3 regions of the Halomonas sp. KM007 genome follow, and region 2 is predicted to be linked to each of the others. Evidence: predicted binding sites of a transcription regulator. Region 2 holds the regulator's gene; each other region holds the start of a gene.
The links. Region 2 encodes LexA, which represses DNA repair genes until DNA is damaged. Its sites were predicted from a motif close to TACTGTNTANNTANACAGTA; they were not measured.
Positions count from the first base shown of each region.

Region 1: the regulator LexA is predicted to act here: its motif matches at 1,680-1,699, upstream of uvrD (DNA helicase II).
Region 3: the regulator LexA is predicted to act here: its motif matches at 7,807-7,826, upstream of RVM27_RS12925 (S24 family peptidase).

Region 1 is NZ_CP136131.1:1,949,585-1,960,343, reverse strand. Features, by position in the region: gene RVM27_RS09195 (sodium-dependent transporter) at 1-156, shown strand, start outside; gene RVM27_RS09190 (PA3496 family putative envelope integrity protein) at 251-469, opposite strand; gene hexR (transcriptional regulator HexR) at 781-1,635, shown strand; gene uvrD (DNA helicase II) at 1,751-3,949, shown strand; gene RVM27_RS09175 (TRAP transporter substrate-binding protein) at 4,075-5,163, shown strand; gene RVM27_RS09170 (acyl-CoA thioesterase) at 5,242-5,655, opposite strand; gene RVM27_RS09165 (PstS family phosphate ABC transporter substrate-binding protein) at 5,757-6,704, shown strand; gene RVM27_RS09160 (ABC transporter permease subunit) at 6,800-7,918, shown strand; gene pstA (PstA family ABC transporter permease) at 7,918-9,327, shown strand; gene pstB (phosphate ABC transporter ATP-binding protein PstB) at 9,321-10,133, shown strand; gene phoU (phosphate signaling complex protein PhoU) at 10,164-10,759, shown strand, end outside.
Region 2 is NZ_CP136131.1:3,563,297-3,574,055, forward strand. Features, by position in the region: gene moaE (molybdenum cofactor biosynthesis protein MoaE) at 1-22, shown strand, start outside; gene RVM27_RS16965 (ribonuclease J) at 115-1,713, opposite strand; gene purU (formyltetrahydrofolate deformylase) at 1,990-2,844, shown strand; gene RVM27_RS16975 (energy-coupling factor ABC transporter permease) at 2,868-3,539, shown strand; gene lexA (transcriptional repressor LexA) at 3,574-4,251, opposite strand; gene RVM27_RS16985 (TetR/AcrR family transcriptional regulator) at 4,476-5,162, shown strand; gene RVM27_RS16990 (L,D-transpeptidase family protein) at 5,140-5,655, shown strand; gene nagZ (beta-hexosaminidase) at 5,739-6,758, shown strand; gene RVM27_RS17000 (hypoxanthine-guanine phosphoribosyltransferase) at 6,789-7,367, shown strand; gene ppsR (pyruvate, water dikinase regulatory protein) at 7,377-8,210, opposite strand; gene ppsA (phosphoenolpyruvate synthase) at 8,553-10,759, shown strand, end outside.
Region 3 is NZ_CP136131.1:2,729,287-2,740,045, forward strand. Features, by position in the region: gene RVM27_RS12875 (aspartate kinase) at 1-886, shown strand, start outside; gene csrA (carbon storage regulator CsrA) at 1,079-1,267, shown strand; tRNA gene RVM27_RS12885 (tRNA-Ser) at 1,394-1,486, shown strand; tRNA gene RVM27_RS12890 (tRNA-Arg) at 1,531-1,607, shown strand; tRNA gene RVM27_RS12895 (tRNA-Arg) at 1,675-1,751, shown strand; gene RVM27_RS12900 (tRNA dihydrouridine synthase) at 1,946-2,917, opposite strand; gene RVM27_RS12905 (OadG family protein) at 3,045-3,302, shown strand; gene oadA (oxaloacetate decarboxylase subunit alpha) at 3,395-5,221, shown strand; gene RVM27_RS12915 (sodium ion-translocating decarboxylase subunit beta) at 5,232-6,554, shown strand; gene RVM27_RS12920 (IMPACT family protein) at 6,644-7,261, opposite strand; gene RVM27_RS12925 (S24 family peptidase) at 7,291-7,710, opposite strand; gene ccmA (cytochrome c biogenesis heme-transporting ATPase CcmA) at 7,967-8,587, shown strand; gene ccmB (heme exporter protein CcmB) at 8,634-9,350, shown strand; gene RVM27_RS12940 (heme ABC transporter permease) at 9,365-10,105, shown strand; gene ccmD (heme exporter protein CcmD) at 10,105-10,359, shown strand; gene ccmE (cytochrome c maturation protein CcmE) at 10,349-10,759, shown strand, end outside.

The DNA of each region.
Region 1 (10,759 bases), 1.6 Mb from region 2:
CTGGGTGCGATCGTGTTCTTCGCCTTCTGCCTGGATAAAGAAGAAGCGCGCAAGGAGCTGAGGCTGGATGTCTACGACTACAGCCTGTGGAACCTGCTGGCCAAATACGTCGCCCCCATCGGGGTCACGGTGGTTTTCCTGGCAGGCCTGTTCTGACTCGCCGCTAGGTCGGCAAGCTTACCCAATAGAGAAGGCGTTACCGTGGCGTAACGCTTTCTCGCCTTCCTTCACCAGCCTCTTCTTCAGCTGGCTAGTGCAGTTCGCTCTCTTGCGGGTCGCCCTCGTCTGGCAAGGGAGCGATATCCCGTGACAGCTTCTGGAATTCACGGTGCAGCTCGATGCCCCGACGCGCTCTCAGGCTGCGTTGGGCGGCGCTGCGCCGACGTTGGGCATGCTCATCGACCTCCATACTCATGAATATGTCGAGCAATTCGCTTTTTACCGAGGTCATTCGTTCGACGTTTCTCATAATCGACGCTCCTCCAGGTGAGTTGCCTACGTCCACCTGCATCCGTGACGACTGATTTTTAAATGATGCAGTGCGGCACGTCACTTCTTACTATAACCTACTTGACAAAATGATGACGAATTCTGCTCAAATGTCTTAACGGCATTTAAACGCCTTTAGGTTAGGCTTGGCTCACTCATTGGCATGCCATCTTAAATCGCCTGCCGCAGCGCTGAGTCAAACGATGAAGCGCCATTAAAAAACGAACGTTTTAAACAGATTTATTTTGTCGTACTGTAATCCTTTGTTTTTGAGCACCCAAGGAGCTGAACGTGAGCCGCGCCCTGTTCGATGAAATGAGACGCCGCATGGAGCATTTCCGTCGCTCCGAACAAAAGGTCGCGCGGTTCGTGCTGCGCAACCCCGATGAAGTCATTCACATGCGCATCGTGGACCTGGCCACCGAAGCAAAGGTGAGCGAGCCCACGGTGGTGCGCTTCTGCCGTGCGCTGGGCTGCAACGGCTTTCAGGATTTCAAGCTGCAGCTGGCCCAGATGCTGGCCAGCGGAAGCCAGTTCGCGCAGTTCTCGATGAACGACAGCGACTCGGTGGCCGAATTCTCCCACAGCATTTTCGACTCCACCGTGGGCACGCTGCTGTCGGTGCGCGACCGGCTCGATAACGAAGCGCTGGGCAAGGCCGTCAATGCACTGGCCATGGCCAATCGCGTCGAGTTCTACGGCTTTGGCGCCTCCGGCGCGGTGGCCTTCGATGCCCAACACAAGTTTTTCCGCCTGCAGATATCAACCTCCGCCTACGCCGACCCGCACATGCAGAACATGTCGGCGGTGACCCTGCAGGAGGGCGACGTGGTGGTCGCCATCTCGCAGACAGGCCGAACCCGGGCGCTGGTGGCCAGCGTTCGCCTGGCCCGCGAAGCAGGCGCCACCGTGATCGGCCTGTGTCCCAGCGAATCACCGCTGGCCCAGGAGGTGAGCCTGCCGCTGTTCATCGACGTGCACGAAGACACCGAGATTTACACCCCGCTCAGCTCGCGTATTGCCCACCTGGTGCTGATCGACGTGCTGGCGGTGGGCGTGGCCAAGACCCGGGGCCCCAAACTGGCCGAACAGTTGAAAGCGGTGAAGAAGAGCCTGACCACGCTGCGTTACCCGGAAGAGTCCTGAGCAACGGTTCTGATAAAGAGTCCTGAGCCAACGTCCTGAAGACACGCTGTATGCACAGCCAGTGTGCTGGCTGTGCTAGACTGGTCGCCCCTTTTTTGAACCGGCAGCGGCTTATATGGACGACGTCACGGCGATACTCGATCATCTCAACCCGGCCCAGCGGGAAGCCGTCAGTGCGCCCCAGGGCAACCTTCTGGTACTGGCCGGCGCCGGTTCCGGCAAAACGCGTGTGCTGGTACACCGCATTGCCTGGCTGATGCAGGCCGAAGGGCTTTCCCCTTATGCGCTGCTGGCCGTCACGTTTACCAACAAGGCCGCCCGAGAGATGCGCACGCGTCTGGAAGCCTTGCTGGGCATCTCCATGCGCCATGTCTGGGTGGGTACCTTTCACTCGATCTCGCACCGGCTGCTGCGCACCCATTGGCAGGATGCTCGACTGCCCCAGCACTTTCAGATCATCGACTCCGATGACCAGCTGCGGCTGATCAAGCGGCTGCTGAAAGACTACTCGATTGACGATGAGCGTTTCCCGCCACGCCAGGTGCAGGGGTTCATTTCTGGTTGCAAGGAAGAGGGCCTGCGACCCCATCAAGTGAACGTCAATGGCGATGCGTACCTCGCCCAGATGGTCGAGCTCTACGAGCGCTACCAGTTCACCTGCGAGCGAGGCGGGCTGGTGGATTTCGGTGAGCTGCTGCTGCGCAGCCTGGAGCTGTTGCGCGACAACCCGCCGCTGCTGAACCACTATCGCGAGCGCTTTGGCCATGTGCTGGTGGACGAGTTTCAGGATACCAACACCCTTCAGTACGCCTGGCTCAAACTGCTCACCGGCCAGCAGACCCCGATGACCGCCGTGGGCGATGACGACCAGTCCATTTACGGCTGGCGGGGCGCCAAGGTCGAGAACATTCGCCGCTTCGAAGAAGAGTTTCCCAACACCCATACCGTGCGCCTGGAGCAGAACTATCGCTCTACCAGCGCGATTCTGGAAGCGGCCAATACGCTGATCAGCCACAACAGCGAGCGCCTCGGCAAGAACCTATGGACCGATGGCGCCGAAGGCGAGCCTATCTCGGTATATGCGGGGTTCAACGACCTCGAGGAAGCCCGCTATATCGTCGATACCATCAAGGAGAAGGTCAACGAAGGCTTCAACCGCCGGGACGTGGCCATCCTCTACCGCTCCAACGCCCAGTCGCGCCTGCTGGAAGAGACGCTGATTCGCCAAGGCATGCCCTATCGTATCTACGGCGGCCACCGCTTTTATGAGCGGCTGGAAATCAAGAACGCCCTGGCCTACCTGCGCTTGCTGCTCAACCGTGATGACGATGCCTCCCTGGAGCGCGTCATCAACGTGCCCACCCGTGGCATTGGCACGCGCACCGTGGAAATCGTCCGCCATCACGCCCGTGAGCAGAGCGTGTCGCTGTGGCAGGCGCTGCACGACACCCTTCAGGATGGCACCTTGAGAGGCCGCGCAGGCAACGCCGTGCAGGCCTTTACCAACTTGATCGAACAGCTGGACAACGACACGTCCGGGCTGCCGCTCCACGAGATCATCGACCACGTCACGGCGCGCACCGGGCTGATCGAACACCATCAAAGCGAGCGCGGTGAAAAAGGCCAGGCGCGGGTCGAGAACCTGGAAGAGCTGGTCAACGCGGCCCGGGCCTTTACCCATGGCGATGCCTTCGAGACCCCAGAAGCCGGAGAAGGCATGGCCGCGCTGGAAGCCTTCCTTTCGGAAGCCGCCCTCAACGCAGGCGACCATGAAGCCGAGGAGTTCGAAGACAGCGTGCAGCTGATGACCCTGCACTCGGCCAAGGGGCTGGAGTTCCCGGTGGTGTTCATTGCCGGGGTGGAAGAGGGGCTGTTTCCCCACAAGATGTCCGTGGAGGAGCCAGGCCGCCTGGAGGAGGAGCGCCGCCTGTGCTACGTGGGCGTGACGCGCGCCATGCAGAAGCTCTACCTGACCCACGCCGAGACTCGCCGACTGCACGGCAAAGAGGTGTTCCCACGCCCGTCCCGGTTTCTTCGTGAGCTACCGCCTCATCTGCTGGAAGAAGTGCGTCTGCGCGGCCATGTCTCGCGCCCCGTGACCGCGTCACGGCCCAGCTTTGCCCAATCCAGCATCGAAAGCGACGGCGACCTGCCCGCCCTGCATGTCGGCCAGCGGGTGGGCCACCCGGTGTTCGGCGAAGGCATCATTCTGAACGCCGAAGGCGAAGGCGCTCGGGCGCGGGTTCAGGTGAGCTTTGACGGCGAAGGCGTGAAGTGGCTGGTACTCGGATTTGCCAAGCTCACTCCCATGTAACCCGTTGACCCGCCAGCAGGACTGGGTACTTGCCCAATAAAACCTGCTTGGCGCATACTGGCAGGCGGACACTGCGCTCACTGCGCTTATAAAAAACATCCAATAATTTCGGAGTCATGCCCGCCATGCAACGCCGTCAATTCCTGAAAACCGCCGGCCTGGGTGCCGCCGGTGTCGCTGCTGCCCCCTTTGTTTCTACCGCCAGCGCTAACGAAACCTACACCTGGGATATGGTCACCTCCTGGCCGAAGAATTTCCCCGCCCTGGGTACCGGTGCTAACGACTTTGCTCGTCGTGTGGAACAGCTCTCTAACGGCCGCATGCGCATTCGCGTTCACGGTGCAGGCGAGCTGGTACCGGCACTGGAAGTCTTTGATGCCGTCGCCGCTGGCACGGCTGAAATGGGTCACTCCGCGTCTTACTACTGGCGCGGTAAAGTCGCGGCTTCTCAGTTCTTCACCGCCGTGCCATTTGGCATGACCACCACTGAAATGAACGCCTGGCTGTACCATGGCGGTGGCCAGGAGCTGTGGGACGAGATCTACGCCAACCACAACCTCAAGCCCTTTGCCGTGGGTAATACAGGCACTCAGATGGCGGGCTGGTTCAAGAAAGAGATCAATTCGCTGGCCGACATGCAGGGCATTCGCCTGCGCCTGCCAGGCCTGGCCGGTGAAGCCATGAACGGTATCGGTGTCACCACCGTGAACATGCCAGGCTCCGAAATCTTCACTTCGCTGCAAACCGGTGTTCTGGATGCCGCCGACTGGGTAGGCCCCTACAACGACATGGCCTTCGGCCTGCATCAGGTGGCCGACTACTACTACACGTCGGTATGGAACGAGCCCACGGCGGTGCTGGAAGGCACCGTCAACCTGGACGCCTGGAATGCCCTGCCGGAAGACCTGCAGGACGTGATTCGCGAAGCGGCACGTGCGTCCAATCTGGCCATGATCAGCGAGTTCGCCTACCGCAACGCCCAGGCGCTCGAGACGCTGGTCGACGAGCACGGCGTGCAGCTGCGCACCTTCCCGGATGACGTCATGGCCGCGCTGTACGAGTCCTCCAAAGAAGCCATTCAGCGCCAGGTCGATGGCGATGAAGAGTCGCGTCGCGTGTGGGAATCCTACTCGGCCTTCCAGAGCGTGCTGCGCCCCTTCAGTGACGTAGGCGAGTATGCCTACCTGAAGAGCCGCGACAGCGTGGGTGCCTGATCACCTTCGACTCAAAAGGGCGCCTCGGCGCCCTTTTTGTTATGACGACTTTGTTATGACGACGGTGTCATGGCCACATCAGCTGTGAACCGCTCTGATCCGACCATTGTCATCCAGCGCCACCATGACGAAACGCGCTTCGGTGACCTTCTGGCGCTCTTCGATGTGTCGGCCATGGGGAGGACGCACCCAGACCTCCACGTCGATGCGGATCGAGCTATGGCCAATATCCTGTACCTGGGTGTATACACTGACCATGGAGCCCACGCGCACCGGGCTTAGAAAATCCATGGCTTCGATGGCGACCGTGGCAGTGCGCCCACCCGCCTCTCGGCCAGCGGCCAGTTCGGCGGCCTGGTCCATATGATTCACCAGCCAGCCGCCGGGAATGTCCCCGTAGAGGTTGGTATCCTGACGAGAAGCCAGTAATTTTAACGTGAGCTGCCCTTTAGGGGCGGGAGCATCGTCCACATCGGAATCCAGTGGTGTCATGAGGTCGTCGCTTTGCAAGGTTATTGTTGTGGTCGGGCCTAGCGCCTGTTGCTGCACTGCAATAACAGGCTAGCACCAGTTAATCACAAGAGGAACGGCGTTTGAAGAGCGACAGTGTACAGCGATGGAGACCTTACCGCCTACTGCTGGCAAGCTGGCTATGCTGCTGCAGCGCCTTTGCCTGGGCGCAGCCAGCGCCCATCAGCGGCACGCTGGGCGCCGTGGGTTCGGACACCATGGCCGGGCTGATGCTGCGCTGGGGTGAAGCCTTGAATGCGCGCTACCCCGATATCACTCTGCAATTTCAGGCGGGGGGGTCGGCCAGCGCCCCCACAGCTCTGGTGGCAGGCACCACCCGCATCGGGCCCATGTCGCGGGCCATGACCGAACGCGAGCACCAGCAGTTCATCCAGCGTTATGGCTACCCGCCGCTGCAACTCAGCGTCGCCCGCGATGCCCTGGTCCTGGTGGTACATCGCCATAACCCGCTGGAAGCCCTGTCACTGGCGCAGGTAGATGCCATCTTCTCTACCACCCTCGCCTGCGGTGCCGATGCGCCTCTGCAGCGTTGGGAAGCGCTGTTGCCCGCCACGGATTGGCCTTACGGGCACATTGCCCTGCATGGCAGAACCCTGGCCTCCGGCACCCAGGGGCTGTTCCAGCAGCGCGCCTTGTGCGGCGGGCAGTTTCGCCGCGATATCAGCGAACATCCCGGTGCGGCAGCGGTGATTGCCGCCGTGGGGGAGTCGCCCAACGCCATGGGCTATGCCGGATACAACCACCTGACCCCCATGGTACGCGCCGTGGCGCTGGCCGATGAGCAAGGCAACCCGGTAGAGCCCAGCGTGGCGAACATTCAAAAGGCCACCTATCCACTCTCCAGAACGCTGTATCTCTACGTCAACTTGCCCCCCGGCGAAGCGCTCCCGGCGGCCGAGCAAGCCTTTCTGGAGCTGGTCTTTTCAGCCGAAGGGCAGCAGATCGTGCAGGCGGCAGGCTTCGTGGCACTTCCCGACCACCTGCGCAGCAGCCAAGCGCTGGATGAATAAACTGTCATCCAATTGTCACAAACAGGGCGTAGGGTAAGCTATTCTGGCCACAAACCCTTATTTTCATCACGGCACCTGCTTCGTATGATGTCGACATGACTCCTCCTCGGCTACCTGCTTCGCGTCAGCCGCTACGTTTGCTTCACGACCGTATTGCCACCGGACTGATTACGGCTGGCGGCATTGCTGTTTTGCTGGCGATCCTCGCCATTGGCGTCTTTCTGGTGTGGGAAGCGCTGCCGCTGCTTGGTTTTGGCGAAGCGCTCTCCCTGGCCACGCTGTCGCCGCTCGCCTGGGGCACCCTCAAAGCTGCCCTGGCGGCCATGCTGTTTGCCACGCCTATTGCGCTAGGGGCCGCCATGTATTCGGCGCTGTTCATGTCGTCACGCCTGCGCAGCCGCATCAAGCCCGTGATGGAGTTGATGGAAGCAATACCCGGCGTGGTGATTGGCTTCATTGCCGGACTGCTGCTGGCCCCGTGGGTAGAGCGTCATTTGGCCAGCACCCTGCTCGTACTGGCCTGGCTGCCGCTGAGCGCAGCGCTGGCAGGTGCCCTTTGGCATATGGCCAGCAGCCGTTGGCGCCAGCGGCTGCCGCTGTCGTCGGCGGCACTGTGGCTGATACCGTGGCTCGCCTGCATGACCGCCCTGGCCCTGTGGGCGGCACCGCTCGCCGAAACCCACTGGCTGGGGGGCGACTTGCGTCTGTGGCTGGAGCAGCGCCACGGCATCGACTACGCCACACGCAACGCCCTGATCGTCGGCATCGCCATGGGCTTTGCGATTATTCCCAGTATCTACTCGCTGGCCGATGACGCCCTGGCCGACGTGCCATCCACCTTGATGGAAGGCGCCCAGGCGTTGGGCGCCAGCCGCTGGCAAGCGCTGTGGAAAGTCGCCCTGCCCACCGCAGGCCCTGGCGTGTTTTCGGCGGTGATGATTGGCGCAGGCCGCGCCGTGGGCGAAACCATGATCGTGCTGATGGCCAGCGGCAACACCGCACTGTTCAGCGCCAGCCCCTTTGAGGGGCTACGTTCACTGTCGGCGTCGATTGCCATCGAGCTGCCGGAGGCCTCCCCCGGCGGCATGACCTATCACCTGCTGATTCTGGCGGCGCTGGCGCTGTTCATCTTCACCTTCTCGGTCAATACGCTGGCCGAAGTCGTGCGCCAGCGCCTGCGTCGGCGTTACCAGCGGCTGGGAGGCGCACGCTGATGGGCTGGCGAGCGCTGAGCTTTCGCCTGAACACGGCGGGCAACCGGCTGTGGCCTTGGCTATGTGCGGGTAGCGTGGCCCTTTCGCTGCTCATGCTCGGCGCTTTGCTGGTACTGCTGACCACCAAAGGGTTAGGTCACTTCTGGCCCGCCGAGCTGGAGGAGGTCACCCTGCACAGCGGCGAAACGGTGATCGGCCAGCCGGTGCGCGAGGTGCCGCTACCCCATGCCCAAGGCATGGAGCGGCTCTATTTTACCGGCAACCGCGACCTCATGGGCGCCAGCTGGCGCTGGCTGGCCGTCGATCAAATCGCCCAGGTCACCACACCCGCTGAGCTGATACGCCTGGAGCGTACCCCATGGGGCGACTTTCTTGGCCGCCTGGTCGCCGTCGACAGTGCAGGCCAGCGGCTTGAAGGGCAGGCGGCCAAGGAGTTCGTGCGCCAAGCCCTGATGCTGCCGCCAAACCAGCGCCCCGACGCCCAGCTGTTGCTGGAGGCCAATGGCAGGGTACAGCCTCAGCCGTTGGCGGGGATCACCCACCTGCAAACTCCCAACGCCATGGCCTGGCACCAAAAGGTGGCAGCCTGGGGCGGGCGCGTGTGGCAGTTCCTCAGTGAGGGGCCGCGTGCGGCCAATACCGGGGGCGGCGTATGGCCGGCCATTTTCGGTACGCTGCTGATGGTGATTCTCATGTCCGTGATCGTCACCCCCTTTGGCGTGCTGGCAGCCATTTACCTCAACGAAATTGCCCACCAGAACCGCCTGACCCATCTGGTGCGTATCGGGGTCCGTAACCTCGCTGGCGTGCCCTCCATCGTATATGGCGTGTTTGGGCTGGGAGTTTTCGTGTACGGCATCGGCGGTTCCATCGACAGCTGGTTCTTCGAAGACGAACTGCCATCACCGACCTTTGGTACCGGCGGGCTGCTGTGGGCATCGCTGACCCTGGCACTGCTGACCCTGCCGGTGGTGATCGTGGCTACGGAAGAGGGCCTGGCACGCATTCCCGATGCCCAACGTGAAGGGGCCGTGGCGCTGGGGGCGACCCGCCTGGAGATGCTCACGCGCATCGTGCTGCCCATGGCCATGCCCGCCATGCTGACCGGGGTGATTCTGGCCGTGGCGCGGGCCGCTGGCGAAGTGGCCCCGTTGATGCTGGTGGGCGTCGCCAAGCTGGCTCCGCAAATGCCCCTGGACGGCGAGTTTCCCTACCTGCATCTCGAACGCAAGTTCATGCACCTCGGCTATCATCTATTTGATACGGCCTTCCACGGTGAAGACGTACAGGCCTCGATCCCCCTGGTGTTTGCCACCGCACTCCTGCTGGTGCTGATTGTGCTGGTGCTTAATCTAACTGCCATATTTCTGCGTCATTATCTGAGGCGTCAACGAGGAAACGAATGCTAGCGTTATCATCCGCCAACACTGCTCAACCGCCGGTGACGCGCTTCTCAGCCGACGCCCGGTGCCTGAGCATCCACCAGTTCAACCTCGCTTATGCGGGGAAACCGGCGTTGCGTGACCTGACGCTCGACGTACCTCGTCACCGGGTGACCGCGTTCATCGGCCCCTCGGGCTGCGGAAAGTCCACGCTGCTACGGGCAATCAATCGGCTTCACGACTTGAACGAATCCGTGACCCACGACGGCCATATCTACCTGGAAGAGCAGGACATTCATGCGCCACGCATGAACGTGACCGAACTCAGACGGCGGGTAGGGATGGTGTTTCAGACGCCCAACCCGTTCCCGATGTCGATCTACGAAAACGTGGCCTTTGGCCTGCGCCTGCAAGGGCGCCTGCCCAAACGCAAACGCGACGACATCATCGAGTGGGCGCTGACATCGGCCGCTCTGTGGGATGAGGTCAAGGACCGCCTGCACCGTTCGGCCTGGCAGCTCTCCGGCGGGCAACAGCAGCGCCTGGTGATTGCCCGGACGCTGGCCGTTCAGCCGGATGTCCTGCTGCTGGACGAGCCCGCCTCGGCCCTCGACCCTATTTCGACCCTCAAGATCGAGGAGTTGATACGCAACCTGAAGTCCCAGCTCACCCTGGTGCTGGTGACTCACAATATGCAGCAGGCCGCGCGGGTTTCCGACTACACGGCCTTTTTGCAAAACGGTGAACTGATCGAATATGGGCCCACGGATCAAGTGTTCACCAACCCGCGTCTACAACGCACCGAAAACTACATTACCGGCCGCATGACCTAGGCCCCATCGACGATACGTCAGGAGTGCTCAATGGATATCACGAGCGAGACACACAGCCAACACATCTCTCGCCAGTTCAACCAGGAGCTGGAAGAGCTGAAGACCCACCTGATGGCCATGGGCGGTCTGGTGGAAAAGCAGGTGCAGGATGCGGTGCACGCCCTGCTGGAGGGCGACAGCCGCCTGGCGGAAAAAGTGCGCGACAACGACCGTCAGGTCAACGACCTGCAGCTGCAAATCGACGACGAATGCACCCGGGTGCTGGCTCGCCGTCAGCCGGCGGCATCGGACCTGCGGCTGGTGCTCGCGGTCATCCGTGCCACCTCGGACCTGGAGCGAATCGGCGACGAAGCCAGCAAGATTGCCCGCAATGCGCTGTTGTTAAGTGAAAATAGCGGTGGCATTCGCGGTCTGGTAGAAGTTCGCCATATCAGCGAGCACGTGCGCAAGATGCTGCGTGACGCCTTGACCGCCTTCGCCCGCTTCGATACCGAGCTGGCCATGCAGGTCGTTCGCGAAGACGAATCGGTAGACGACGAGTACGGCAGCGCCATGCGCTCGCTGATGACCTTCATGATGGAAGACTCGCGCTCCATCAGTTCGGTGCTGAGCATCATGTGGGTACT
Region 2 (10,759 bases):
GGATGCCGAGCGCTGGTCATGACCCGCGCTTGGGCCTGCTGAATTCGGCATGAACTTTGGCAAGAATTTTTGCCTGAATTTTTGCATGAACTACCGCATGAACTACCGCATGAACTACTGCCGATCGAGTTCTTCCTCGGTCGGCATATCGGCGGCCATGATCTGCAGGTGCACCTCAGGCATGTGCTGAAGGTGGTTGGCCAGCCAGTGCATCAGGCGCGGTTGCAGCGCCTGGCGCAAGTCTGCCAGGGTCTCGGCCTCGATCTCTTCCAACTGATCGTCCAGCCAATCGCTGAAACTCTCCTCATCCAGCGGGCAGGCTCCCGTGGTATCCAGCATCATCCGTCCAATGCGCCACCAGCCGGTCTCGGTGGCGGTCACCGGTAGTGCCAGAAACAGGCTGCCGCGCCGTGCGCCGGGAGTCTGGTGCTCGAGCCCGGGGTGGGGCCTCACGCTGTTTTGATCGACGATGCAAGGTGGCTGGGGGTGGCGTTTTTCCAGGCGCAGGCCCTGGTTGTCCAGCGCGATCATGTCGCCATTGACCGGCGCAAGGGGCGCGCTGATGCCCAGCTGTTCGGCCAGTGCCTGGTGGGCCTGCTGATGTCGAGCTTCACCGTGCACGGGTAGCAGGGCTTTTGGGCGTACCCATTGGTAAAGCTTCTTGAGCTCTTCTTGGGCTGGATGCCCTGTGGCATGCAGCTCGGGATGATTGTTTTCATCGAAGAGATCGACCCCCAGCTGTAACAAACGTTTTTTAAGCTGTTCGATGGGGCGCTCATTGCCCGGGATGGCCTTGGCAGAAAAAATGACGCTGTCACCGGGCTCCAGGTCGACGAAGGGATGACGGCGTTGCGCCAGTCGTTGAAGCGCGGCGCGTGGCTCACCCTGACTGCCCGTGGCAATGATCACGACTTCTTCGGGGGGCAAATAGCCAAGATCGTGGGGCGGTACCAGTGCCGGAAAATCGTCCAGGTAGCCCAACCCTCTGGCCACGCTCACCATGCGCTCCATGGATCGGCCCATCAAGCTGACGCGGCGTCCGCAGGCTTGTGCGGCACGCCCGATGGCCAGAACCCTCGCCAGATTGCTGGCGAAACACGACACCACGACGCGCCCCTTGCACTTCGCAAGGGTGCTGGCCAGTGCCTTGGCGACGTCGCCTTCGCTGGCCGACTGCCCTGGCATGGGGGCGTTGGTGGAGTCACCCACCACCAGGTCCAGAGGGGCCAGCGCGCGGAAATGGGCGGCATTCACCGGCGCACCGATGAGCGGCTCCGGGTCCAGTTTCCAGTCACCCGTGTGCAGAACCCGATAGTCGCCTGCCTGCATCATGATGGCGCAGCTTTCAGGTATGGAGTGGGTGACACTCAAATAACGCAGGGTAAAGGGCCCGCGCTCAACCGCATCGCCGGGTTCGATGATTTCGATGGCAGCGCTGCTGAGCTGGTGTTCGGCAAACTTGTGGCGCAGCAGACCCGCCGCCAGTGGGGTGGCAAAAATAGGGCAGCCCCAGCGCGGCCATAGCCAGGCCACGGCGCCGATGTGGTCTTCATGACCATGGGTGATGAACAGTGCGGCAGGCGTAATACCGAGGGTCTGCAGGGTGTCGGTGTTGGGTACCTGCAGCGGCGAGTTGGGCAGATCTTGACGAATCATCATGCCGCAATCGACGGCGATCCACTGATCGTCGTATCCATACAGCGTAAGATTCATTCCAATTTCACCGCATCCACCTAGCGGAAGCAGGTGCAGGGGCGGGCGGCGACGGGGACGAAGTTGAACGCGTGGTGGATGCATCGGTCATGAAAAGCCTGGGAAGTAATCTCTTAACTATACGGGAAGGGAGGGGCCTGTAACAATCATCGCGGCACTGCACCACACAGTGCTTGGTTGCAGCGCTTGCGTTACACTAGTGCGCCTGGTGAGGCTTGCCTGTCGGCAGGTAAGTCCCTGGCGAACGTGCCGTTACATACGCAAGAGTGTTCATTGATGTCTCATTATTACCGTTTAGTTGTGTCGTGCCCGGATCAGGTGGGCATCGTGGCGCGTGTTTCCAGCTTCATTGCCCAGCAGGGCGGCTCGATTACCGAGGCCAGCCAGCACTCCGACCTGGAGACGGGTCGCTTTTTCATGCGTTACGAAATTCTCGCCGATTCATTGGGCATGTCGGCCGAGGCGCTGCGCACGGCGTTCGAACCCGTCGCCGCCGAATTCGATATGCAGTGGTCACTGGTGGACACCCAGAAGCGCCGCCGCGTGGTATTGATGGTTTCCCGGGAATCCCACTGCCTGGTGGATCTGCTGTATCGCTGGCAGGCAGGCGAGCTGGATTGCGATATCGTCAGCGTCATTTCCAATCATGACGACATGCGTTCGCTCACCGAGTGGTACGGCATTCCTTATCACCACGTGCCGGTGGACCCAGCCAACAAGCAGGCGGCTTTCGAGCAGGTACAAACCCAGATCGATGCGGCACGGGCCGACTGTGTCGTGTTGGCGCGGTACATGCAGATACTACCCCCCTCGCTGTGCGAGCGCTATGCCGGGCGCGTCATCAATATTCATCACAGCTTCTTGCCCTCCTTTGCCGGGGCAAAGCCTTACCACCAGGCTTACGAGCGTGGCGTCAAGCTGATCGGTGCCACCTGCCATTACGTAACCGAAGAGCTGGATGCGGGGCCCATCATCGAGCAGGATATCCATCGGGTAAGCCACTGCCATACGCCCACCGACCTGGTGCGCTTTGGCCGTGATGTGGAAAAAGCCGTGCTGGCCCGCGGCCTGCGCTGGCATCTGGAAGATCGCGTATTGATTCACGGTAACAAGACCGTCGTGTTCAGCTAACTCGCCCACCGGGGAGGGGCGCCATGTCCTTTGCACAAAGCGTGCTGGCCATCTGGGCACTGCTGGCTACCTGGCTGGTGTCGGCAGGTGCGCTGGGGTGGGTGCTTTGGCAGCGCCCCTGGCAGCCGCTGCTGGAAGATACCGGTTTGCAGCATCGCTGGATGGCCGCGACGCTTGCCGTGATGCTGATGTGGCAGCTGCGGGCCCAGGCGGTCGATTGGTTGACCCTGCATCTGGTGTTCACGGTGCTGATGACGTTGGTGTTCAAGGTGCCCCTGGCCTTGATCAGCAACCTGCTGCTCAACGTGGCGATGGTGGTGATCGGGCGCAATGCCTGGGAGCTGTTGGGGCCCAACGTGTTGGTGACGGGACTGGTGCCCGCCGTGATCACGGGGGTGGTATGGCGTATCGTGGATCGCCGCTTGCCGGACAACCTGATGGTGTTTCTGTTTGCCTGCGGTTTTTTCGGTGCTGCGCTGGCCACGCTAGGAGGCGGGCTGGCGGCCGTGGGGCTGATTCTGGTGGCGGGCACCGACCCTGAAGCGATCTATCTGGCTCAGGAGTATGCCCGCTTTTTACCCTTGCTGATGCCCTCGGAAGCCTTCATCACGGGCATGCTGCTGAGTATCTTGCTGGTCTACCACCCGCACTGGGTCGCCACGTTCAACGATCATCGTTACATCGATATGCAGTAGGCGGTGGCTTGGTCCAGTGTCCTAGCCCAGTATTTTAACCCAGTGCCTGGCCGTTGCCACCTCGGATGACGCCTACCCCGACGCCTTCGATATCCAGCTGTTGAGTTCTCAGGTCGATTTCGATGGGGGCGAAGTCTTCGTTCTCGGCGAGCAGCGTGACGTGATGCCCCTGGCGTTTAAAACGCTTGACCGTGACCTCGTCCTCCAGGCGCGCGACGACGATCTGACCGTCACGCACGCGGTCGGTACGATGCACCGCCAGCAGATCGCCTTCCAGAATACCCACATCCTTCATCGACAGGCCGCGAACTCGCAGCAGATAGTCGGCCTTGGGGGTGAAGTACTCTGCAGGGAGCGGGCAGTAACGGTCGATATGCTCCGCTGCCAGAATGGGACTGCCTGCCGCGACTTCGCCAATGACCGGCAGCCCGTTGGGCGTGGCATCGTTGGCGGCGCTGGTAGGCTCGGCTGCCGGGGGCGTGGCGTCGAGCGGTTCCTGGTTGGGCAGGCGAATGCCGCGTGACGTATTGCGAATGATGCGAATGGCACCTTTGCGCTCCAGTGCGCGCAGATGCTCTTCAGCAGCGTTGGGGGAACGAAAGCCCAGCGCCTTGGCGATTTCGGCGCGGGTAGGGGGGTAGCCAAGCTCGCCCATGGTCTTCACGATAAAATCATATACATGCTGCTGGCGTGCGGTGAGTGGGCGTGACATATCAGACTCCAAACAGTGAAAAGACAGTCGCTACATGTCCGTAAAATCAGTATGTGTTTAAGTATACAGTATGTTGCTCTGTCCAGTACATGATGAGTTGCAATCCGTACCGGGGCACGCGGCCTGAACCTCGAGCGGGATAATCGTTTGAGCCAGCAGGGGGAATGGCATACTATTCGCCAACGCGATCGCCATGTTTTAAACACCTGTTTTGGGAGGGCGCTATGGCCCAGTCGGATACGGTCACACGTATTTTGGATACGGCAGAGGTGCTCTTTGCAGAGCGGGGGTTTGCCGAAACATCACTGCGCAATATCACCAGTAAAGCGCGGGTCAACCTTGCTGCCGTCAATTATCACTTCGGGTCGAAGAAAGCGCTGATACAGGCGGTATTTGCCCGTTACCTGGACCCGTTCTCCGAACGCTTCCATACTGCGCTGGACGAGCTGGAAGCGCGCTACGAAGGCCAGGCCATTCCTCTGGAGGTGCTGCTGGAAACCATGGCCACCACCGTGCTGGCCGTGCCTGCCGAGCGCCATAGCCTGAAAGTGTTCATGCGGCTGCTGGGGCTGGCTTACAGCCAGGCGCAAGGACACCTGCGTCGCTATATTCAGCAGCAGTATGGTGATGTCTTCACGCGCTTCACGGAGTTGGTGCGCCGGGCAACGCCCGAGCTGCCAGATGCCGAGCGCTTCTGGCGGCTGCACTTCATGCTGGGCACGGTAATTTTCACTCTGTCTGGCCTGGATGCACTGCGCGATATCGCCGCCAAGGATTATCAGGAGCAGGTAACGGTACGCGACTTGATCCGACGCCTGCGCCCCGTCGTGGTGGCGGCCATGAGCGCGCCAATGCCGTTGCCTGCAGCAACCGTGGATGAGAAGCCTCATGCAAACGCCCAGGTTGGCTGATCTGCCGCCCGTTGAAGGTGGCTGGATGGAAATCGACACCCAGGCCCAACGCCTGCGCTGGTGGCAGGGGCGCGAGCTAAAGCACGAATGCGCTGTTTCCACGGGCAAAGCCGGTGTGGGGCAAGAGGAGGGCAGTGGCTGTACGCCACTGGGCTGGCACTATGTGCGGGCAGCCATTGGCGATGGGCTACCCGAGGATGCGGTCTTTCGGGGGCGTCGTTGGACCGGAGAGGTCTACTCTGCCGATTTGGCGGTCGAGTTCCCCGAGCGCGACTGGATCTTGACCCGCATACTGTGGCTATGTGGCCTGGAGCGCGGTATCAATCGCGGCGGCCGTGTCGATTCCCAGCGTCGCTACATCTACCTGCACGGTACTCCCCCTGACCAGCCCATGGGCCTTGCTGCTTCTCACGGCTGTGTGCGTCTACGTAATGCCGACCTGCTCTGGCTTTTCAAACGGGCTGTGCCGGGTACGCCAGTATGGCTGCATTGACGTTGTCCCCGCTGGCATACTCCACATTTTGAAAGATCACACGGGTGGTCTAGAATGACGCCCTTTTTCCTGGACCCAGTACGATGACTCAACCTCTAGGCCCGGTCATGCTCGACCTGGAAGGCCAGACCCTGACCAAGGAAGACCAGCGCCTGCTGAAGAATCCCGCGGTAGGTGGCGTGATTCTGTTTGCTCGTAACGTGGAAAGCGCCACCCAAGTGCGGGAGCTGTGTGACAGCATTCGTCGTGTGCGTGGCGACCTGCTATTGGCCGTCGACCAAGAGGGCGGCCGGGTTCAGCGTATCCGGCAAGGCGTGACGCGCCTGCCGCCCATGGCTCGGATTGGCGACGTGTTTGCCCATGATCAGTCGGTAGGGCTGGCGCTGGCCAAAGATACCGGCTGGCTGCTGGGCATGGAAATGGCCGCCTGTGGCCTGGACATCAGCTTTGCCCCCGTGCTGGACGTGGACAGCGGTATTTCCAGCGTGATCGGGGAGCGCAGCTTCAGCCGCGACCCTCAGCACGTCGCCTTGCTGGGGCAAGCCTTCGTGCACGGATTGCATGAGGCGGGAATGGCGGCTGTGGGCAAGCACTTTCCCGGCCACGGCGGCGTGGGGGCCGATTCGCACACCACTCTCCCTGTCGATGAGCGTCCGCTCTCGGCCATCAAGGAGCACGACCTGGTGCCCTTCCGCCAGCTTGCCACGCTGCTCAACGGCGTCATGCCCGCCCATGTCGTCTACTCTGCCTTCGATTCCCGCCCGGCTGGTTTTTCCCCCAGCTGGCTAGGCATGCTGCGTGAATCGCTGGGCTTCAAAGGGTGCATCTTCTCGGATGACCTGAGTATGGCCGGCGCCCATGAGGCGGGTGGCCCCGCCGAGCGCGCCAAGGCTGCCCTGGCAGCGGGCTGCGACATGCTGCTGATCTGCAACGATCGTGAGGCGGCGCTGGAAGTGGTGCAGGCCTGTCATGACGTATTCAACAAGCGACCCGCCAAGCTGCGTTATGGCCGGGCGCGGCCGCAGCTGGAAGCACTGGCCGCGTTGGGCCGTTGGCGCAAGACCCACGCCAGGCTGGAAGCGCTGGTGGCTGACGCCAGCTAATTGACCCGTAGACTGTTTTGGAGAGGCTCGATGTCCAAATTGGATAAAGAGGCGCTGGAGTCGCTGGACTCCATGCGCGAGTTGATGGACAACGCCGACTGTTTGATTTCACAGGAGCAGGTCGAGCGTGCGCTGGACCGTATGGCGGAAGAGATTACCCGTGACCTGGGCGATAAGCTGCCGGTTTTCTACTGCGTCATGAACGGGGGGTTGATCACCACCGGTCATTTGCTGACACGTCTGGGTTTCCCACTGGAAGTGGACTACCTGCACGCTACCCGCTACCGCAATGAACTGCGCGGCGGCGAGCTGTTCTGGCGGGTCTCTCCGGAAGTCCCCATGGCGGGTCGGCATGTGGTGATCGTCGACGATATTCTCGATGAAGGCGCCACCCTGGCGGCCATCCTGGCGTACTGCAAGGAAGCCCAGGCCGCCAGCGTGACCACCGCCGTACTGGTGGACAAGCAGCACGACCGCAAAGCGGTGCCTGGTCTGAAAGCCGATTACTGCAGTCTGGAAGTCGCCGACCGCTACGTCTTCGGTTTCGGCATGGACTACAAAGGCTACTGGCGAAATGCCCCGGGTATTTTTGCGCCCAAGGGCATGTAAAGCACTGGCCTAGCGGGGCGAGAAACGTCTTGCCAGGCCGGTTTCGGCAATCATGCGGGTGGAGATCTCCTCCACGGAGAAGCGTGTGGTGTCGATGAAAGGAATGCTCATGCTGCGGTAGAGCGATTCGGCCTGCTCGACTTCCTGCAGGCACTGATCCATGGAGCTGTAGCGGCTGTTGGGGCGACGCTCGTTGCGAATGGCCGCCAGTCGCCGGGCATCGATGGTCAAGCCGAACAGCTTGTGCCGGTGGGGTGCCAGCGCTTTCGGCAATTTCAAGTGGCCATCTTCATCCAGGTCGTCTTCTGTCAGCGGATAGTTGGCCGCGCGAATGCCGAATTGAAGCGCCAGGTACAAGGACGTTGGCGTTTTACCGCAGCGAGATACCCCTACCAGAATGATGTCTGCCTTGTCGTATTGATGGGTGCGGGCACCGTCATCGTTATCCAGTGCAAAATGCACCGAGTGGATACGGTCCATGTAGACATCGTCGCTGCCTATGGAGTGGGTGCGCCCCACGCTGTAGGAAGAGTGCGTTCCCAGCTCTTGCTCCAGCGGTTCCAGAAACGTCGAGAAGATATCGACCTTGAAGCCGGAGGCCTGGCGGATGACGTTGCGGATCTGCTGGTCGACGATGGTGTCGATGATGATGGGGCGAACACCGTCGCGCATCGCGGTGGACTCGATGATCTCGGCGACGGCCTGAGCCTTTTCCAACGTGTCGATGTAGGGTTTGGTGATCATGTTGATGTCCACGTCACTGAACTGCGCCAACAGGCTGCGCCCCAGGCTTTCTGCCGTGATCCCCGTGCCATCGGAAATAAAAAAGGCTGTTCGTTTCATAGTCTGTCCGCCATCCTCATCCAACTGATTTACGAGCGCTCATTGTGTGCCGTGTGCCATGGCAGCACAACGTTTTCGAGTGCAGGGTTTTCGAGTACAGGGTTTTCGTGAGCAGGGTTTGCGTGTGCAGGGTACTTGCGATTGGGCTCGCAATTGTGCTCGCGCAAACAGGTCTGCGTCCTGTCCTGACTACATAAACGCCGCGTTTCCGGCAGTTGTTGTAAAAATCCTCCACTCCCTGCGCTGTTAGACCAATGGCGAATAGGGGGCCGCGATGCTAGGGTGACAGCGTGAATGGGTGTCGTCCCAACGGTTGCATCAATGTCTGAGTGAGGGGGTTGCGTGGAAGAGTACATTCTGTGGTTCGATCAGCTGGGTATGGCGGACGTCGAACGCGTGGGTGGTAAGAACGCCTCGCTTGGCGAAATGATCTCCAATCTGGCCGGTGTGGGTGTCACGGTGCCCGGCGGTTTCGCCACTACGGCCCATGCATACCGCGAGTTTCTCTCCCACGAAGGCCTCAACGACCGTATCAACGACACCCTGGCACGGCTCGACGTCGACGACGTCAAGGCGCTGGCCGAAGCTGGAAAGCGTATTCGCCAGTGGATCATCGAGACGCCGTTGCCGCCCACCTTCGAAGCGGCACTGGAGCAGGCGTACCAGCAGTTGCAGGCAAAACACCCCGGCCTGAAGGTAGCGGTGCGCAGCTCGGCAACGGCGGAAGACCTGCCGGATGCATCGTTCGCCGGTCAGCAGGAAACCTTCCTCAATATCGAAGGCCTGGCCAACATCAAGCATGCGGTTCACGAAGTCTTTGCTTCGCTGTTCAATGATCGCGCAATTTCCTACCGCGTCCATCGGGGCTATGCCCACGAGAACGTTGCCCTGTCGGCCGGTGTGCAGAAAATGGTGCGCTCCGAAACCGGTGCGTCCGGTGTCATGTTTACCCTGGACACCGAGTCCGGCTACCGGGACGCGGTGTTCGTCACCGCCTCCTGGGGGCTGGGTGAGACCGTAGTGCAAGGGGCGGTCAACCCTGACGAGTTCTATGTGCACAAGCCCACGCTGGCCGCCGGGCGTCCGGCCGTGTTGCGTCGTACCCTGGGGTCGAAACTGATCAAGATGGTGTACGGCAAGGATGCCAGCGCAGGTCGTTCGGTGGAAACCGTTGACGTGCCTTACAAGGATCGCGGGCGTTTTTGTATCGACGACGAGCAGATCATGGACCTCGCCCGTCAGGCGGTCACCATCGAGCAGCATTACCAGCGGCCCATGGATATCGAGTGGGCGCTGGATGGCGATGACGGCAAGCTGTACATCGTGCAGGCACGTCCTGAAACCGTCGTTTCCCAGCAGGAGGGCGGCAAGCTGGAGCGCTTCCAGCTGCGCGAAAAGGGCCGCACGCTGATCACTGGCCGGGCCATCGGGCAACGCATTGGTCGTGGTGCGGTCAAGATCGTGCTCAGTCCTGACGAGATGGACAAGATTCAAGAGGGTGACATCCTGGTCACCGACATGACCGACCCCGACTGGGAGCCGATCATGAAGCGGGCATCGGCCATCGTCACCAACCGGGGCGGGCGTACCTGTCATGCGGCGATCATTGCCCGTGAGCTGGGCATTCCCGCGGTGGTGGGCTGTGGAGATGCCACCACGCAGCTACAGGAAGGCAGCGACGTGACGGTCTCCTGTGCCGAGGGCGATACCGGTCATGTGTATGAGGGCCTGCTGGCCTTCGATTGCAACGTCTCCAGCGTCGATGCCATGCCGGAGATTCCCTTCAAGATCATGATGAACGTGGGCAACCCGGACCGTGCCTTTGGCTTTGCCAGCCTTCCCCACGCGGGCGTGGGGCTGGCGCGCCTGGAGTTCATCATCAACCGCATGATTGGTGTACATCCCAAGGCGCTGCTGGATTATCAAACGCTGCCGGTTGACCTTCAGCAGGTGATCGACCTGCGTACGGCAGGGTACGCCGACCCGGTCAGTTTCTACGTCGACAAGCTGGTGGAGGGGATTTCCACCTTGGCGGCGGCGTTTCATCCGCAGCGGGTGATCGTCCGCCTCTCGGACTTCAAATCCAACGAATACGAGAACCTGATAGGCGGCAAGCTGTACGAGCCAGGTGAAGAGAACCCCATGCTGGGCTTCCGTGGCGCTTCTCGCTACATTTCCGATGCCTTCCGCCCCTGTTTCGAGCTGGAGTGTCGGGCGCTGAAGCGCGTGCGTGAAGAGATGGGCTTCACCAATGTCGAGATCATGGTGCCTTTCGTACGCACCACGGATGAAGCCCGTGAAGTGGTCGAGCTGCTGGCCGCCAACGGCCTGAAGCGCGGTGGCAGCAGCGACCCTGACGGCCTCAAGGTCATCATGATGTGCGAGCTGCCTGCCAATGCGCTGTTGGCCGACGAGTTCCTCGAATATTTCGACGGCTTCTCGATTGGCTCCAACGACCTGACACAGTTGACCCTCGGGCTGGATCGTGACTCGGGCATCGTGGCCCACCTGTTCGATGAACGTAATCCGGCGGTGAAAAAACTTTTGGC
Region 3 (10,759 bases), 830 kb from region 2:
AGCCGATCTGGATGCTGGCAAGGTCGTGGTGGTCGCCGGTTTCCAAGGCGTAGACGAAGACGGCAATATCACCACGCTGGGGCGTGGCGGCTCTGATACCACCGGCGTGGCGCTTGCTGCCGCCTTGGGGGCTGATGAGTGCCAAATCTATACCGACGTAGACGGTGTTTACACCACGGACCCCCGTGTATGTTCCAAAGCGCAGCGCCTTGAAAGCATCACCGTAGAAGAAATGCTCGAACTCGCTAGTTTGGGCTCCAAAGTGCTGCAAATTCGCGCGGTGGAATTCGCCGGTAAATACAACGTGCCGCTGCGGGTACTGTCTAGCTTTGAAGATGGCCCTGGCACCCTGATTGTTGCAGACTCTGACCAAGACGAGGACTCTATGGAAGAACCGCTAATCTCCGGTATCGCGTTTACCAAGAACGAAGCCAAGCTGACCCTACTGCACACGCCCGATGTGCCCGGCGTTGCCTCTCGAATCCTGGGCCCCATTGCCGACGCCAACATCGAAGTGGACATGATCGTCCAAAATGTGGCACCGGCCGGTGACTACACCGATTTCACTTTCACGGTAGCAAAAGGTGACTACAAGGCCACCAAGAAGCTGCTGGAAGAGACCGTCATTCCCGATCTCGGCGGCGGCGAACTGCGCGGCGACGACAACATTGCCAAGGTGTCGCTGGTGGGCGTAGGTATGCGCTCGCATGCTGGCGTGGCATCGAAAATGTTCCGCGTGCTGGCCGAAGAGAACGTGAATATTCGCATGGTATCGACGTCTGAGATCAAGATTTCCGTGGTGATCGACGAAAAACACATGGAACTTGCGGTCAATGCCTTGCACAAGGCATTCGGCTTGGACAAGGCCGATATCGAATCTGAATAACAATTGTCCCTCAAACCTTCTACGCTGAAGGTACTCGCTACCGAGTGGTGGTGGGCTTCCATTCAACGGGAGGTTAAGGTGTCATAGGGTTAAAGCCATTGGTAGCAGGGGTCACCATGCCGCATAATGGCGTGGTGACGCTACCGGCGGACACATCCCGTTGTATAAAAACGTCTGAGAAGGAGATCAGCCATGCTCATCCTAACCCGCCGCGTTGGCGAAACGCTGATGATCGGTGATGAAATCACCGTCACAGTGTTAGGTGTGAAAGGTAATCAAGTGCGCATTGGTGTCAACGCACCAAAAGATGTCGCGGTACACCGTGAAGAGATCTATCAGCGCATTCAGCGTGAACGCAATAGCGAAAGCGAAGCGGAATAAATGGCCGCCAGTGTTGCGCTCAAAAAGGGCGCTGTAGCGGTAACTATCAGGGCGGCGTGAAAAAAAAATCGGCACAGGGGTGGACACCAGCCCTCATAATCGGTAACATTCGCGCCGTGCTGTTGAGGAGAGGTGGCCGAGTGGCTGAAGGCGCTCCCCTGCTAAGGGAGTATAGGGTTTATAGCCCTATCGAGGGTTCGAATCCCTCCCTCTCCGCCAGCCGCACCATGTAGCATTGTTTGATACGTAGCATCGTTCGATACGCGCCCGTAGCTCAGCTGGATAGAGTACCTGACTACGAATCAGGTGGTCGGAGGTTCGAATCCTCCCGGGCGCGCCAAGTTGCAAACGTAAGGTTTTGATGTTACAGTGGTTTCATTGCTTTTCGAGAAAAGCATGACTGTCAAGCGCCCGTAGCTCAGCTGGATAGAGTACCTGACTACGAATCAGGTGGTCGGAGGTTCGAATCCTCCCGGGCGCGCCAGATTCCAAAACCCGCTCTCTTATCAGAGGGCGGGTTTTCTGCTTCTAGCCTGATCGACGTGGCTCGCGCGTTGATCTTGCGATCGTGTAAAGCGCCCCCGCATCTTGCGGAAGGGCGCTTTTTTTTGCTCGGTAGTTTATGGTTCGATAGCTTCTGGTTCGTAAGCGTTGGGTTCTGTGCCAGAGGGCGAAGCGTTACGGCACCAGGCTGTCGAGCAGTATGTCCAGGTCCGTGACCCGCTTCAGGCGCTGAAAGTGCTGCTCGGCTTCGGCATTGCCTTGGCGCATTTGTGCCAGCCACTGTTTCACCAGAGAAACCACGACGCGATCCGGTAGCTGCTGACGCTGATGCTCGGCGTACTCTTGTAGCACGCTGGCGCGCATTGCCCAGGTGGTTTCTGGCAGCCGCTCGCCGGTTTCCTGCCAGTGGCGAATGCGGGGTGCCAGCCAGGGGTCTGCCAGGGCGCTGCGGCCCAGCATGACGTCACGGCAGCCCGACAGCGTGCGCGCCTTCCAGTAGTCCTCCAGCGTCCATATATCGCCATTGGCCACCACGGGGATGTCCACGTGATGACGAACCCTGCCGATCCACTCCCAGTGCGCGGGCGGGCGGTAGCCCTCATCGCGGGTTCGGCCATGTACCACCAGCCGCGCGGCGCCGCCTGCCTGGGTCGCCTGGGCGCAGGTTACCGCCATGCGTCGATTGGCGAAGCCCAGACGTATCTTGGCGGTGACCGGAATCTCACCGGCCAAGGCATCAGCAACCGCCCTGACAGCCTGGTAGACCCGCTCGGGCTGGCGCAGCAGGGAGGCGCCGCCATCGTGACGGTTGACCAGCTTGGCCGGGCAGCCAAAGTTGAGGTCGACGCTGATGGCGCCCAGTGCTAGCGCCTGACGGGCATTCTCGGCCAGCGCGCTGGGGTCGGAGCCGAGTAGCTGCAGGTGCACCGGGATGCCACTGGGAGTAGCCACAGGGCGCTGTTGGAGCTCAGGGCAGTGCTTGTAAAACACCCTGGGGGGAAGGCGGGTATCCACCACCCGTACGAACTCTGTCACCGTCCAGTCGAAACCAGGCTGGCGGGTGAGCAGGTCGCGGGTGAGCGCGTCGATGACCCCTTCCATTGGCGCAAGGCCGATCTTGCCTTTATGTAGTAAATTAACAACCATGACTTCCACTATGGCGCGATTGCATTCTATTCTGGATGTGGCAGGTTAGTGTATTACCCTTACTCCGCCAAGCGCCTCTGAGGGCGTTTGGTGTGCCAACCACCTTAAACAACAAGGAGAGCACGCTATGCAAGGGTCGGAGTTACTCCAGGAGGGGCTCGCCCTGATGGGGCTCGGCATGGGGTTTGTTTTTGTTTTTCTTACGGTTTTGGTGGTCAGCGTAACGCTGATGTCGAAACTGGTAGGGCGTTTTCAACCGGCAGTGGCGGCTCCCGCTTCTGGCCGAAAAAAACGTCCGGCCACTGCTCAGGCCGGGCCTGACGACGAGGTCGTGGCCGTGATCAGTGCTGCAGTGCATCGTTATCGAGCCGCCCAGCGCCGCTGAGTACGGATACAGAAGGCGCCATGGCGGCGTTTCAAAAATAAATTTTGTTAAATTTACTACAAATCAATAATGCTAAACGGTGAGTCACGACCATGAACGACGTAAAACGCCCGTTAGGAATCACTGATGTTGTGCTGCGCGATGCCCACCAGTCGCTATTCGCGACTCGGCTGCGGCTCGATGACATGCTGCCTATCGCCGAAAAGCTCGACAAGGTCGGGTACTGGTCGCTGGAGACCTGGGGCGGCGCCACCTTCGATGCCTGCATTCGCTATCTGGGTGAAGACCCCTGGGAGCGCATTCGCGCCCTGAAAGAGGCGATGCCCAACACGCCGCAGGCGATGTTGCTGCGCGGGCAGAACCTGCTGGGCTACCGTCACTATGCCGACGACGTGGTCGACAAGTTCGTGGAGCGAGCCAAGACCAACGGGGTCGATGTGTTCCGCGTGTTCGACGCCATGAATGACCCGCGTAATCTGGAGCGTGCCATCAAGGCAGTGCGTGCCGTGGGTGGTCATGCCCAGGGGACCATTTCCTATACCGTCAGTCCGGTACATACCCTGGATAGCTGGGTAGATCTTGCGAAGACCATTGCCAACATGGGCGCAGATTCTCTGGCTATCAAGGATATGGCGGGACTGTTGACGCCTTACACGGCGTTCGACCTGGTGACGCGCCTGAAGAAAGAACTCTCCATTCCCGTCCACCTGCACTGCCACGCGACCACAGGGCTCTCGACGTCCACCATTTTGAAGGCCGTGGAGGCTGGCATCGATAACGTGGATACGGCCATCTCATCGATGTCGATGACCTATGGACACAGCCCCACCGAATCCGTGGTGGCGATGCTCAAGGACACGGACCGTGACACGGGTCTGGACCTGGAGCTGCTGGAAGACATCGCCGGTTACTTCCGTGAGGTACGCAAGAAGTATGCAGCGTTCGAGGGCTCGCTGCGGGGTATCGACTCACGCATTCTGGTGGCGCAAGTGCCGGGCGGCATGCTGACCAACATGGAGAGCCAGCTGAAAGAGCAGGGCGCTGGCGACAAGCTGGACGACGTGCTGGGTGAAATTCCGCGCGTACGTGAAGACCTGGGCTTCATCCCGCTGGTGACGCCGACCTCGCAGATCGTCGGCACCCAGGCAGTGATGAACGTCATGATGGGCGAGCGCTACAAGTCGATTTCCAAGGAGGTCCAGGCGCTGTTGAAAGGCGAATACGGCTCGGCACCTGCCCCCTTCAATGCGGAACTGCAAAAGCGCGTGCTGGAAGGCGGTGAGCCAATCACCTGCCGTCCTGCGGACAACCTGTCACCGGAAATGGAGCGCTTGGCCACGGAGCTGAAAGAGAAAGCCAGTGCCGACAAGCTGCGCCTGGCAGAAGGCGAGCGGCAGGTGGATGACGTGCTGACCTACGCACTCTTCCCGCAAATTGGCCTCAAGTTCCTCAAGAACCGTGACGACAAGGAAGCCTTCGAGCCCGCGCCACAAGTAGAAACAAAGGCAGCCGTGCCTGCCAAGGCAGAATCGGCTGCACCTGCTGCTGTGGTCAACAGCGGTCCGGAAACCTATACCGTCAAGCTCAACGGCAAAGCCTATGTGGTCGAGGTATCTCCGGGTGGCGATATTGGCGAGATCAAGGAGCAGGCTGCCGCCAGTGGAGGCGCTAGTGCTGGAGCGGGTGCGGCAGAAAGCGCTGGAGGTAGCGGCGAAAGTATCGATGCGCCGCTGGCAGGCAATATCTTCAAGGTCAACGTACGCCCCGGCGACCAAGTGGCCGAAGGCGACGTGGTCATCATCCTCGAAGCCATGAAAATGGAGACCGAAGTGCGTGCCAGCAGCGCTGGAACGGTATCCAAGGTCAATGTCAGCGAGGGCGATAGCGTCGCCGTTGGCGATGCGCTGATCGAGCTTTAAGGGCACCCGCATGGACAAACTAATCACCTTATGGGAAGGCTCCGGGCTCTATAACCTGGAGCTTGGCCAGGCGGTCATGATTCTGGTAGGGCTGGGGCTTTTGTACCTGGCGATCTACAAGAAATTCGAGCCGCTGCTGCTGGTGCCGATTGGTTTCGGTGGCATCCTGGCCAATATTCCGGAAGCCGGGCTGGCCATTTCGGCGCTCGATCAGGCCATCGAGGTGGCCAAGCCTGCCGTGCTGCAACAGATGGCGGCTGCGTTGGGCGTTACCCTGGACCCTTTGGCGGGTGTCGAGGGATGGCGTGAGGTGCTGAAAGCTGTCGCTCACGATACGGCGGCCTACGATCAGCTACGTGTGGCCAAGGACATTGCTCTGGGCGCGGGCTACAGCGATGGCATGCTCTACAGCTTCTATCGTGTTGCCATTGCCTCGGGCATTGCACCACTGCTGATCTTCATGGGCGTAGGTGCGATGACCGACTTTGGTCCTCTGCTGGCCAACCCGCGTACGCTGTTTCTGGGGGCGGCCGCCCAGTTCGGGATTTTTGCCACGTTGTTTGGTGCAGTGCTGCTTACCTCTCTGGGCGTCATGGACTTTTCGCTCAATCAGGCGGCCGCCATCGGCATCATCGGTGGGGCGGACGGGCCTACGTCGATCTATGTGTCCAGCGTCCTGGCGCCAGAGTTGCTGGGGGCCATTGCCGTCGCGGCCTATGCCTACATGGCGTTGGTGCCACTCATTCAGCCGCCGATCATGCGGCTGTTGACCACCGAGAAAGAGCGCAAGATCACCATGACGCAGCTGCGTCCGGTCTCCAAGCTTGAGAAGGTGATCTTCCCGCTGATGCTGCTGATTGCCGTCGCGCTGTTCTTGCCGGATGCGGCGCCGCTGCTGGGCATGTTCTGCTTTGGCAACCTGATGCGTGAGTGTGGCGTGGTGGAGCGGCTGTCGGACACCGCGCAGAATGCGTTGATCAATATCGTGACCATCATTCTGGGCTTGTCCGTGGGCTCCAAGCTGATGGCCGACAGTTTCCTGACGTTCGAGACGTTAGGGATTCTGGGCCTGGGCATCGTTGCCTTTGGTATCGGGACGGCGGCGGGTGTATTGATGGCGAAGCTCATGAACATGGTCAGCAAGATGCCCATCAACCCGTTGATTGGCGCGGCTGGCGTCTCGGCGGTGCCGATGGCGGCGCGGGTTGCCAACAAGGTGGGGCTGGAGGCAAACCCGCATAACTTCCTGCTGATGCATGCCATGGGTCCGAACGTGGCCGGGGTGATCGGCTCGGCGGTGGCTGCCGGGGTCATGATCAAGTACCTGGGATAGAACTGGTACTTGGCGATAAAACTGGGCTGAGCCCGAGTCTGAGCCCTTGCACGGCTTGCCGAGCTTTCATCGGCAGGCCGTGAACTTACTTACAGCGCTTCGAACGCCACGGTCGTTTTCAGGCGATTCTCCAGGCTGCCGATATCCAGCGCTACATCGCTGGGCCAGCCGATGGTCAGGCACACGCCATGCCCATCGTATTCAGCCTGTTCCACAGGCAGTGCCTGCTCTTCACACCAGGCTCGGGCCTGCGCTTCATGGGCGAAGCCTACGCGTAACCGATAGCTGTCGCGTTCGATCACTTCCCGAGTGGGCAGGGTTTCCAGCCCTGCATTGACGGCCTGGGCGTAGGCTCTGGCCAGGCCGCCGGTGCCCAGCTTGGTGCCGCCAAAGTAGCGAATCACCACGCAGCCCACTTCTCCTAACTGGCTGCCTTGCAGCGCCTGGAACATGGGCCGTCCCGCCGTGCCACCCGGTTCGCCGTCATCCGAAAAGCCAATGCGGGTCTGCTCCCCTGGTGGGCCGGCGATAAAGGCGGTGCAGTGGTGGCTGGCATTGGGGTGGGCCAGTCTGGCGGCCTGCAGCAAGGCGTCGAAGGCGCTGGGGCTGGGGGCGTGGCATAGCCAGGTCAGAAACTGGCTTTTCTCTACCTCGGTCTCGGTGGAGTGCCACGCCTCGGGGGCAATGTCGGGAACGTGGTAACGCAAGCAGGACTCCTGGCCAACATAAGCGCGAATCAGTGGTGCCGAGTCTGCCGGGTGTGGTGCGCCACGCCCATGACCATGCCCAGCACCTGGATGTCGCCATTATGCAGGAATAGCGCGGGCACTGCTGTATCTTCGGGGCACAAGTGCACCCCCAGGCGGGTAATCGATAAATGGCTCAAGGGAAGCTGGCGATCGTTGATGGTCAGGGTCGCCGTTTCCTGCTGGGTGTCGTGCTGATGCCGGTGGATAATGACCAGATCACCGTCGAAGAGCTGGCTGGCCTGCAGGCGGTCGCCGCGAATGCGCAGGGCATAAGTGTTGTGCCGGGTCACTTGACCGTCCTGGTTTGCCTGGCGGGGGTGAGGGGCAAGGCGCTGGCGCACGTTGGACGGTGGCAGCGGTTGAGAAGGTACGTGAGACGTTACCTGAGGGGCGAGGCAGATCGTCATTGTGTGTTCTCCCATGCAGCGCCTGTGCCAAGGCGGTCGAGTGAATGGACAAACGGGGTTTGATGGGTGTCTATTCATACAGTGGTTACAGTATAAGCCTGTTTTTGCATACAGTGCTAGTACTGTTTGACGCGTCGCTTTTATGGCGAGAGCTTGAGCTGTGTCATGCTGCGACCCCAGGCCGCAGAGGGTGACTGGCGAGAAAGCGCCTTTCCGTGTAGAGTTCGACCCAAAATTAATGCGTCTGGAGAGTCTTTTGAGCCTGTGCCTGCAAGCCCGACAACTGGCCTGTGAACGCGATGATCGTTGGCTGTTTGAAGGACTTGACCTCGACATCAAGGACGGCGAGATCGTCCGCATCGAAGGCCCCAACGGCAGTGGTAAAACCACGTTGTTGAAGATTCTCTCCGGCCAACTGACCGACTACCGTGGCGAGCTATTCTGGAACGGTGCCCCCATGCACCAGACCCGTGAACATTTTCTCGCAAACCTACTCTATCTAGGGCATGCCCCCGGCGTTAAAGCGGGTCTCACGCCGTTGGAAAATCTGGCGTGGTATCAAGCGCTCAATGGCGAAAAAGGCAGCGATAAACAGCGCGAACAAGCGCTGTCCGAGGTTGGTCTTGCGGGCTTTGAAGATGTCCCGGCAGGGCAGCTTTCCGCTGGTCAGCAGCGCCGTATTGCCCTGGCCAGGCTGACGCTGACGCCGCGCGCGCTATGGGTCCTGGATGAGCCTTTCACGGCGATTGACCGCCACGGTGTCATGGCGTTGGAAGCGCAGCTGGTCGCACATGCCCAGTCTGGCGGCTGTGTCCTGGTGACGACCCACCATGCACTGACCGAATCATCGGTGCTGAGACGTATTCAGCTGGGGTAAAAAGGAGTCAGCGTTGCAACGTTCACACGCCCTATCTTCACACGCCCTGTCGAGTGCTCCTGAGGTGGTCCTGCATACACCGCAGGGGGGGCTTGGAGTGGCCATTCATGCCACGCTCAAGCGCGACCTGACGCTGATGCTGCGGCGCAAGGGTGAGGTGCTCAATCCGCTGGTGTTTTTTGCACTGGTCATCACGCTGTTTCCCATTGGCATTTCGCCTGACCCTGTCTTGCTGGCCAGCATCGCGCCAGGACTGCTGTGGGTAGCGGCGCTGCTGGCGGCCCTGCTGTCGCTGGATAGCCTGTTTCGCAGCGATTACGAAGACGGCAGCCTGGAGCAGCTGCTGCTGGCCCCCCAGCCGCTGGCGGCGCTGGGGCTTGCCAAGGTGGCCGTGCACTGGCTGTTGACCGGGCTGCCGCTGGCGCTGATGGCGCCGGTGCTGGGCATCATGCTGTCGCTGCCAGCAGGCAGCTACGGGGTGCTGGCGCTGTCGTTGGCGCTGGGCACCGCGAGCCTGAGCCTGATAGGGGCCATTGGCGCAGCGCTGACCGTGGGGCTGGCCAAGGGCGGGGTACTGCTGTCCCTGCTGGTACTGCCGCTGTATATCCCGGTTCTGATTTTTGGGGCAGGCGCGGTGCAGGCCGCCATTCTGGGCGATGGGATGGCCGCTCACCTGGCCATACTGGGAGCGCTGCTGGCGGTGTCGCTCATGCTGGCACCCTGGGCGATTGCCGCGTCGCTACGCATCAGCATTAACGGTTAAAGGATGGGAAAACCATGTGGGGCTTTATAAACAAACTGCGATCTCCCAAGTGGTTTTATGCGATCAGTGCCAAGCTGCAACCCTGGTTCTGGGTGGCAGCCGCGCTGTTGCTGGCCGTGGGCGCCGTATGGGGGCTGGTGTTCGCACCCGCCGACTACCAGCAGGGCAACAGTTTTCGCATCATCTATGTGCATGTGCCTGCTGCGTTTCTGGCCCAGTCCATCTTTGTCTCCATGGCCATTTCCGGGCTGGTGTTCATGGTCTGGAAAATCAAGGTCGCCGACATGCTGGCCACCGTGATTGCCCCGCTGGGCGCCGCCATGACCTTCATCGCGCTGTTTTCGGGCGCCGTCTGGGGCGTGCCCACCTGGGGCACCTGGTGGATGTGGGATGCTCGGCTCACCTCGATGCTGATCCTGCTGTTCCTCTATCTGGGGGTCATCGCTCTGCGTGGCGCCTTCACCAGTCGTGACAGCGGGTCGCGGGCGGCTTCCGTGCTGGCCATGGTGGGCGTCATCAATATCCCGATCATCAAGTACTCCGTCGATTGGTGGTACACCCTGCACCAGCCGGCCACGTTCACCATCACCGGGCGCGCGGCCATGCCGATGGAAATGTGGGCGCCGCTGCTGATCATGGTGCTGGGCTTCTACAGCTTTTTTATTGCGCTTGCCTTGATGCGTACCCGCAGTGAAATTCTGCGCAGGGAAGCCAACAAGCGCTGGGTGCGCGAGCTTGCCGAGGAGACGAACTAATGGCCTTTTCCTCGCTAAACGAATTTTTTGCCATGGGCGGTCACGCGGTTTACGTGTGGGCTGCCTGGGGAGTCACTGCGCTGTTGATGCTAATGATCGTATGGCACGCACGTCAGGAGCGCCGCCAGCTACTCAACGTGGTAAAGCGCCGGGCGCGTCGTGAAAATGCCCAGCGCAACGCTCAGCCATCGCACGCGCAGCCCCTGCAAGAGCCAGTTAACTCTGCTCAGAAGGACGTTCACTATGATGCCTAAACGTAAACAGAAGCTGTTTGTTATCTTAGGGCTATTGTCGCTCACCGCCATTGCGGTGGGGCTCACCCTGTATGCGCTGCGCGCCAACATCAATCTGTTCTTCAGCCCGGTACAGATCGCCCAGGGGGATGCCCCTCTGGACCGCCAGATTCGTGCCGGTGGCATGGTCAGAGAAGGCTCGGTACTGCGTGACCCCGACAGCCTCGACGTAGCGTTCACGGTGACCGACTACGTGGACGACGTCGAGGTCTACTACAGCGGCATCCTGCCCGACCTGTTCCGTGAAGGGCAGGGCGTGGTGGTGGTGGGCCAGCTGCAGGCCGATGGTCGACTCTACGCCGATAAAGTGCTGGCGCGTCACGACGAAAACTACATGCCGCCGGAAGTCGCCCAGGCACTG